DNA from 4 places in the Enterococcus sp. GPZ-007 genome. Region 1 is predicted to be linked to each of the others. Evidence: predicted binding sites of a transcription regulator. Region 1 holds the regulator's gene; each other region holds the start of a gene.
What was found. The regulator NrdR, encoded in region 1, represses ribonucleotide reductase genes. The targets are predictions, from matches to a motif close to ACACNATATATNGTGT.

Region 1 (2,208 bases):
GATTTTGGATCACCAAAATATAATTGATGATGATGTTAATGACGCTTTTCGGCAACAAGTTCCGACCAATCAGTTCCTCCAGTAAACGGACTTCAGTATTCGTCTCAAATCCGCCCTTTTCACGTTTGATTGCACGTAAAAAAGTAACTGGTGCGATTTTTTTACTTTGAGCGATAATCTCTCGTTCTTGCGGCGCAAAACTGCTCGTAGTTGTTTTATCATCTACTGGTACTTCTTTAGGCTTCGCAGTGACTTTGGGGCGTTTTTCCTTGTTAATCAACTGACGCAAATAATTAAAGTTTAAGCCGGCTTTCTCCCCAGCAGTCGCTTTAGCAACATATTCGGCTAAATCTAACTCATTTAACCCATATAATGTCTGAAACGTTTGAAGCTTCTCACGTTCTTCATAGCTCAAAATCAGGTTGAACCGCCTTAACTGTTGAGTAAACAATGACCAATCGAACTCTGTTTTTTCCGCAAACTCCTCTTGTGTCTGCTCTAAGCTCTCGCTTTGACTGGCAAAAGCTTTTTCGTCCAGGCGATAAACATCGCGAAAACGTTTCGTAATGTTTTTAAACTCATTTTTATCAAACATTTTTGGCTTGAAGCGCTCGACTAAACGTTCATAACGGTGTTTACCAACCTTATCCATCAGCAAATAGGCCATCAATGGATCTTGAAAAAACTTTTCTGGAATTAATGGAGACCGTAAATGATAGATCATGCTCATGCCAATTTCATCATCTGCTTTTTGATACGTTTCCAGTAGGCCGATACCCTCTAGCTGTTCCCGCGCTTTTACAAGACTCATCAGCCCGGTATCAACCGCTGCTAATAAGTCGGTATGCATTAAGCTAGGACTTTTACCTTCAATAGTAATATCACTCACTAAAGTCAAGTATAAACTTGCGGCAACACTTCCGATGATCGGCTGGTACAAATAAAGCAACGCATCTTGTTTACTTTGATCAAGCTGTGGCTCACCATAGACCGTATAAAAGGTACTGGGTTTTAGTTCTTCTGCCACTAAAAAGCCTCCTACTCTTCATCCGTTGACTTCGCTTTGTCAACGATCTCCTGTAATTCCTTCAAGAATACAGACATGTCTTTAAATTGTCGATAAACACTCGCAAAGCGAATATAAGCAATTTCATCAACTTCCATCAAGTCTTCCATGACAAATTCTCCGATTTGACTCGTTGGAACTTCATTTTCACCCATACTGCGGACACGATTTTCTACGTGATCCACGATTTGCTCCATCTGCTCCATCGCGACCGGACGTTTCTCTGCTGAACGAATCAACCCGCGCAAAATTTTATCGCGACTGAATTCTTCACGATCGCCATTTCGTTTAACAACTAGTAACGGTGCAGCTTCGATACGTTCAAAGGTCGTAAAACGAAATCCGCAGCTTTCGCACTCCCTACGACGACGAATCGCTCGACCGTCATCAGTTTGTCGACTATCAATTACTCGAGAATTATTATGATTACATCTTGGACAACGCATAATTTCACCCGCACTTTCATATTATTGTTCAAATTCACTAATAATGTGTGAATATCTTTTCTGTTATATAGAATAATTTTTTTAAAACAAAAAAATACTCGAAATGAACTATTTATTTGTTTATATAACATGAGTTTACCATAACCAGCCAGCTAAAAAAAGCGTCGTAAAGCTACGACGCCGATTTCTTTAAGAAACAAATTTATTTTTCTTCAGCCAATCCAAAACTTGCTGACGCGTTGTTTCTTGTGATTGGCAGTTATCAAATAGGATATCCGCTCTTTTTTTCTTCTCATCTAGAGAAAGCTGGCTGTTGATTCGTTCCAAGGCTTCGCTTTTAGGGAGTTCATTTCTTTTCATCAAGCGTTCCAGCTGGATTTTTGGTGTAACATAAACCACCGCCACTTCATCCATCATTGTTTCGTAATGACCTTCAAAAAGCAACGGAACATCAACGATCACCAAACTGCTCGTTTGTTTCGCAACTTTAGCTTGTCTTTCGATCTCACTTCGAATAAACGGATTAAGCGTTTCATTTAACAACTCTCTTTTTGTTTCATCATGGAAAATCAAGGTTCCTAATTTTTTGCGGTCTAAACTGCCATTATTTTGCAAGATGTCAGAACCGAAAGCTTTTTCTAAAGCTCTTAATCCCTCAGTCTCGGGCTCCACTACTTGTCGAGCCACGATATCTCC
Region 2 (2,208 bases), on a different contig from region 1:
CAGTGAACTTGCGGATTTTTGAGGCCATGTTGTGGTTCCATTCTTTACTTAATAATACGGGGATATCTAATGTGATCATATAAGCAATTTGTTCGCCGATACTCAAGTAGTTCTTCGCTGAGTAACCGACATAAATAAAACAGATGGCTGAAATGATTCCTAATATACCGTTGACCGATTTCGCTGCATTAATGGAAAGAATACATAACACACCTAAAGTCGTTCCGATAAACGTGATTACAGTAAGCAGTGTGATCGGCTGATTGACTAAGGTCATTATCTGGCAGCCCAGACTGAAGAAAAATAAATAGTAATTTTGTTGAGGCCAGCCTTTTAACTGGTGAAGTAGAAATTTGAAATAATTTAACATGGTGGAGCTCCTTATTCGTAATAATGTAATAATTTTTCTGACGTAAAAATTCAAAAGATTCTCGTACGCATACCATTCTTCTGGAAAACGATCGTTCTTTAATCATTTTAAAAAGTGGAAAGACTAAAAAATTCCTTTTTCAATCTTTCCGTTTGAATAATAGCGAGGTATTTCAATTTCCTGCTTGTTCAACTTCTTGGTTTCGGCTTTGATTCGTTCGATGACTGTTTCTGCGGCCTGTGGATCAGCCACAAAATCGTAGTGGTCGCCGTCGATCTGAATTTTCGGGCAAATATCAAAGCTGTCATACCACTGCTCGTATCGCTCATTGACCATCCGATAGTAGTCATATAGCTCTGAGTTGGCGGCGATTTGTTCATAATCGCGTCCACGTTTTTCAATCCGATCCAGCATTACATCAAAAGAAACCTTAATATGAACCAACAAATCCGGTCTTTTCTTCGGAGCGGCATGCTCCAATTCCTTCAACATCGTATCCAGCAAATTGTCATATTGCAGCACTTCCTGCTGGCTTACACGCCCAAGGTCAGCATTCAAATGAAACAGCAAACCGTCTTCATAAATTGAACGATCAAGAACATTGTCGGCTTGCTTTAAGGCATCCTTCATCGCCAAAAAGCGTTTATTTAAAAAGAATATTTGTAACAGAAACGTATATTTTTCTGGATTTGAGTAAAACAACGGCAGCACTTCATTGTCATCGACGTTTTCATAAAATGGCTTTGAATTCATTTCTTGCGACAACATATCTGTCAAACTGCTCTTCCCTGCACCAATCGTACCAGCAATTAATAGCATCGTTTCATCCATCCCTTCTTATCAAAAATAATCACTTGTCTTTTTAAATCCTTGATAATAGTACTCCTAAATTTTTCTGATGTAAAGACTAGATTTTGTGTCTATTTAATGATATACAAAAAAACAACACAATATATAGTGTTGTTGGATTTGTCTTATTGTAGATGCTTTTCTTCCTTATTCTGACGAATTTTGGTTCAAATAAAAAATCCTCTCTGCTTCACACAAAAAGGATTAGACAATTTAATAATCAAACTGACGATAGTAGCGACGAATATCTAATGGATGGCAATTTAATTTTTCAACATGGGCATCGATTCGTTGAGTCACACAATGCATCAATAGATGCGGCAACACGCGCCCGCGATTTTTTTCACTGATCCCTTCGATCGGATAATCTTTCGAATCGATAAAGGTATAGTTTCCGCAAATACGGGGCAATAGATTTTTCACCCGTTCAGCTAATGGTCGCTGTTCATCTTCACCTAAGAATAACGTTACTGGCGTGGTTTCATCAACAATTTCTAATGTACCATGTAGAAATTCAGCTGCATGGATCGATTTAGAGCGCAGCCAGCTTTGCTCTTCCCAGTAGCACATCGCATAGGAATAGACAGCTCCCCACTGATTACCTGCACCAATGAAATAGTGGATGTCGTCATGACGATGCTTCTCAGCAAACTCGCGGCCAAAATCTTCCGCTTGTTTTTCTGCCTCAACCAATCCTTTGGCTAAGTGTTGCTCCAATTCTTCATAATACTCTTCGTAATCAAGGAAATCTCCATTCTTATTCATCAAGCGATCCGCAACCATGAAGAATTTGATTTGTTCTGTCCCGGGAGCTGGATAAGTGATTACGTGATCACAGCTTTCCGCCAGTTTGGTCCCTGCTGTGTCAATAAAACCTAATAAGGTTGCGCCCACTTCTTTGATCAAATCCACTGCTTTCACGACTTCTTCTGTCGTTCCGGTTACTGAAGAAAGGATGACTAATGAATCTTTGGTTAGCCGCCGATTCC
Region 3 (2,208 bases), on a different contig from region 1:
GCATAGGAAAGTTTGTCTAGGTTGATTTGCTTGCCACTTTTCTTGATAATATCCATCATATTTACAGCAACTACCACAGGAATGCCTGTCTCGATCAACTGTGTCGTCAAATATAGATTCCGTTCTAGGTTGGTTCCATCAATAATATTAACGATGGCGTCAGGTGTACCCGATAGTAAATAGTCTCGTGCCACCACTTCTTCTGGAGAATAAGGTGATAATGAATAGATACCTGGCAGATCATCGATGATTACTTCTGAATCCTTCTTATAGATACCTTCTTTGCGTTCAACCGTTACACCCGGCCAGTTTCCCACAAACTGATTGGTCCCCGTCAAAATATTGAAAGTACTCGTTTTCCCGCTGTTGGGATTTCCTGCTAAAGCAATATGCGTCTTCACCAGCTATTCCGCCTCCTTCGATACGACCACCATCTCTGATTCGTTTTTTCGTAAACTCAGCTCATATCCACGAACCCGCAGCTCGATCGGATCCCCTAATGGAGCAAGCTTCACTACTTTGACCGCGGTTCCCTTTGTCAACCCCATATCCATCAATCGGCGTTTGATCGAACCACTGCCATGAACGTTCACCACGACACCCTCTTCGCCTGCGCTTAATTGATCTAAAGAGACCCAAGTTTCCTGATCTTCTGTTAGTTCCTTCACAAGTATTTTATTTAATAAAGACTGGGATAAAGCCAGTCGTGTATTGTGTAGCAAAATGATTCCGTTATCACCAGAATGGTTCACGACGGCAACTTTTGAACCGACAATCATTCCCAAATCCTGTAAGCGGTGCTTCAAATCATTTCCTAAAGCCATTTCATCAACCTGAACGACGTGGTTCAATGAGACATCTGCCAAAGTTGTCATTTTTTTCTCCACCTTACGATTCAATTTCTATATCTAATTAATAATGAGAATCTTTCTCACTAAGAATAGCTTCATTTGCTAGCAAAGTCAATAAATGGTCGAAGATTTTATATTTTTTCTGAGCAATTTATTTGACAATCATCGCTTTGTTTGTTTTGAATTCTAGTTTTTCGTTATAAAAAAAACTTATTTTCCGTAAAAAAACATCTCGTAACGGTTTTTTTTATTCTGTAAAGGGATTATTCTTTGCAACCGCCTGTTTTCAAGGTTTTTGCAAAAAACACAAAGAGTAGTATACCACTATTTCGCCACCACAATATATGGTGTTTAACGATTGACTTTTTCCCTACATCTTTTATACTAGTAATTGTAGAAATCAAGGGAGGCAGTCTTATGGTTAAAGTATATTCTAAAAACAATTGTATGCAGTGCAAGATGACAAAACGTTATTTAACTGAGAATCAAATTTCATTCGAAGAGGTCAACATCGACAATGAGCCCGAAGCTCTAGGTTTTCTAAAAGATCAAGGTTTCCAAAGTGTCCCAGTTATTTTCGGCGGACAACAAGCCATCATCGGTTTCCGTCCAGATCAATTGAAAGCATTAGCGTAATTTAAGAGGTCGCGACAGAAGCGTTTAGCTTCAAGAAATAAGAAGGATTATCCTAAAACAGCCTTTCATGTTTTAGGGATGATTCGGCTTATTTCCGAAGAAGCTGCTTCTAGAGCACCGTTTTTCGAAACTTTGCGATCCACGATTGCAAAGTTTTCTTTTTTCTTACTACTACATATAGAAAGATGTGACGAGATGAGTTTGAAAGACTTAGGTGAAGTATCTTACTTCAAGTTGAACAACGAAATTAACCGTCCAGTAAACGGACAGATACCACTAAATAAAGATAAAGAAGCCCTAGCCGCTTTTTTCAAAGAAAATGTTGAACCAAACACCCATACATTTTCTTCGGTACAAGAAAAAATCGACTACTTAATAGAAGAAGAATTTTTAGAAGCAGAGTTTCTAGCGAAATATTCTCCTGCTTTTATTGAAAAACTCTTCAATTATTTAGCTGAACAGAACTTTACCTTCAAATCATTTATGGCGGCGTATAAGTTTTACTCTCAATACGCGTTGAAGAGTAATGACGGAACAGAATACTTGGAAAGCTATGAAGATCGCGTGGCTTTTAACGCCTTGTATTTTGCAAATGGCGACGAAAAATTAGCGTTGTCATTAGCTGACGAAATGATCCATCAGCGTTATCAACCAGCTACCCCATCCTTTTTGAATGCTGGACGCAAACGTCGCGGCGAATTGGTGTCATGTTTCTTGATCC
Region 4 (2,208 bases), on a different contig from region 1:
AATCGATTTCATCTGCATATAGAGTGACAATCTTTGAAGATGAAAATGGGAATCATATTGTGACGAGTTTGCCTACCATGATTGCAAATCCAGAAAAAGCGGAGTATGAGGTAAAACAAGTAGAAGGTGATTCAGAAATTGATATCAAAACAACGGAAGAAATTACGGAGTTTTTAGAGACTTTTTTCAAGCTTTATCCAACTGCTTCAGAAAAAGAACTTGAGTATTATGTAGAAAATAATGCGATGCGACCAATCAATGCAAATTTGAAATTTGTGGAGTTAGTGAACTCAGTTTTCTTCAAAGATGGCAATAATATTCAAGCGAAAATAAATGTAAAATACCTTGATAATTTATCGAAAACAACCAACTTTTTTCAATATAGATTAAGTTTGCAGAAAAATGAGAATTGGACAATCGTGGGATTCAAATAAAAATGAGTCGCATACAAGAGATGAAAGTAATTTGTATATTTGGCATTAAATTCTTTCAGTATTGTAGAGTAATCACGGAAAACCGTATCATAAATGATGCGGTTTTCTTGATTTAATATTTAAAATTTTAAAAGTTATCTAAATATGTTAAATCTACTTAGGTAACTACTATTCAAATGTAATACGAATCTGATGAATGAAGCTATGATAATTTATAATGGCACTGGACATATTTGAAGGCAAGATTCTATAAATCTCTAGACTAGAGTTTTTTTCGATAAGCTATGGAAATGATAAATTCGCCTGACAATAGGAGTAATTAAGAGATAAAAAATGAAATTCCCAATACCGTGTAACAAATCAAAGATGATTCCTTGTAGATAATACATCCAAAAATAGGGGAATTGGTAGATGAAAGTCTCCGTAATGGAGACAATTAGACCATAAATAAGTCCGCAAATAAAGACCCCGCATGCCTGCAAAATTATGTGTTTTTGGATAATTGGAATGTTACTAAAAGAATGGAATATCGTAATTATTCCAGTAAAAGCAATAAACTGGCCGATAGTCCAACTCCCTAATCCCAAGTATAGATTTGTTCCAAGCAAACTCAGGGATGAAACAATTAATGCATTTGAATAAGTATCATAAAAAGCAATTAATAAAATAATAGCACTCATAGGCTGAACATTTGGAATCCAGGTAAAGAGTAATCGTCCTACGATGCACGTAGCACTAATTAATGCGAGTCGTGTTACTCGTCTTATGGGAAACGATTGGGAAGTTGGTTTGGACATTGGTTGGCTCCTAATAGATAATGATAATCATTCTCATTCTATCAGAAATAAAATATATTTCAAGATTGAAATACACCGTATATAGTGCCATAATTCTATTCGAACACAATATATTGTGTTTTATTCAGAGAGGTGGTAATGGTGGATGAATTATCCAACTAGTTATATAGAAAAATTGAACCAAGATATTTTGCATTATCCAGAAGTAACCGGGGTTACTTCCGAAATGAAACAAACCTTTGAGGGTATTTCTCGTCTAATCATGTTAGATAGGTATGCATTTAAGGATATAGGTGGAAAGACCCTAGCAGTTGGAGATCTTGTCATCTTAACGACACATCCTGATCCGCAATATCCTGCAAGAGGAATCGGGAGTATTGAAAAAATTGAAAGAGATCAAGTGATAATTCATGTTGAGAAAGAATTCCAAAGCTCTTTGTCAGATCCCGATGAAATAGTATCAGGCTGTGTTATGCGAAAAATAAACGAAGTGGAAAAACCATTAGAACTCTATTTTGAGCAGATTGCTTATAGAGTAGCTAAAGGGATTGCCAAAATTGATGAGGAAAAATCGGAAGAATCATTTTTAGCATTTTATCATCACTTAGTAGCACAAAATTTAATTCCTGCAGGTCGAGTCCTTTATGGAGCTGGAACGAATACGGAAGTTACTTATTTTAATTGCTATGTAATGCCATTTATACACGATTCAAGAAATGGCTTAGCTAAGCATCGACAAGAAGTAATGGAAATTATGAGTCGTGGTGGGGGAGTGGGAACGAATGGTTCAACTCTCAGACCTAAAGCAGCGATTGTTCATGGTGTAAATGGAAGATCTTCAGGTTCAGTCTCTTGGTTAAATGATTTAGCCAACTTAACAAATCTTGTTGAGCAGGGTGGGAGTCGCAGAGGTGCTCAAATGATTATGCTTAATGACTGGCATCCAGATATTTTTGAATTCATTATTTCGAAAATTC

Region 2: the regulator NrdR is predicted to act here: its motif matches at 1,316-1,331, upstream of AC4J95_RS04910 (deoxynucleoside kinase).
Region 3: the regulator NrdR is predicted to act here: its motif matches at 1,187-1,202, upstream of nrdH (glutaredoxin-like protein NrdH).
Region 4: the regulator NrdR is predicted to act here: its motif matches at 1,335-1,350, upstream of AC4J95_RS10715 (vitamin B12-dependent ribonucleotide reductase).

The regions. Positions count from the first base shown of each region.
Region 1 covers NZ_JCAFYN010000046.1:9,693-11,900, forward strand. The annotation lists gene AC4J95_RS17670 (DnaD domain protein) at 1-1,027, opposite strand, end outside; gene nrdR (transcriptional regulator NrdR) at 1,039-1,512, opposite strand; gene coaE (dephospho-CoA kinase) at 1,702-2,208, opposite strand, start outside.
Region 2 covers NZ_JCAFYN010000005.1:122,780-124,987, forward strand. The annotation lists gene pnuC (nicotinamide riboside transporter PnuC) at 1-370, opposite strand, end outside; gene AC4J95_RS04910 (deoxynucleoside kinase) at 494-1,201, opposite strand; gene AC4J95_RS04915 (SIS domain-containing protein) at 1,433-2,208, opposite strand, start outside.
Region 3 covers NZ_JCAFYN010000032.1:7,546-9,753, forward strand. The annotation lists gene feoB (ferrous iron transport protein B) at 1-404, opposite strand, end outside; gene AC4J95_RS15000 (FeoA family protein) at 405-875, opposite strand; gene nrdH (glutaredoxin-like protein NrdH) at 1,269-1,487, shown strand; gene nrdE (class 1b ribonucleoside-diphosphate reductase subunit alpha) at 1,683-2,208, shown strand, end outside.
Region 4 covers NZ_JCAFYN010000017.1:70,674-72,881, forward strand. The annotation lists gene AC4J95_RS10705 (conjugal transfer protein) at 1-434, shown strand, start outside; gene AC4J95_RS10710 (cobalamin ECF transporter) at 692-1,231, opposite strand; gene AC4J95_RS10715 (vitamin B12-dependent ribonucleotide reductase) at 1,377-2,208, shown strand, end outside.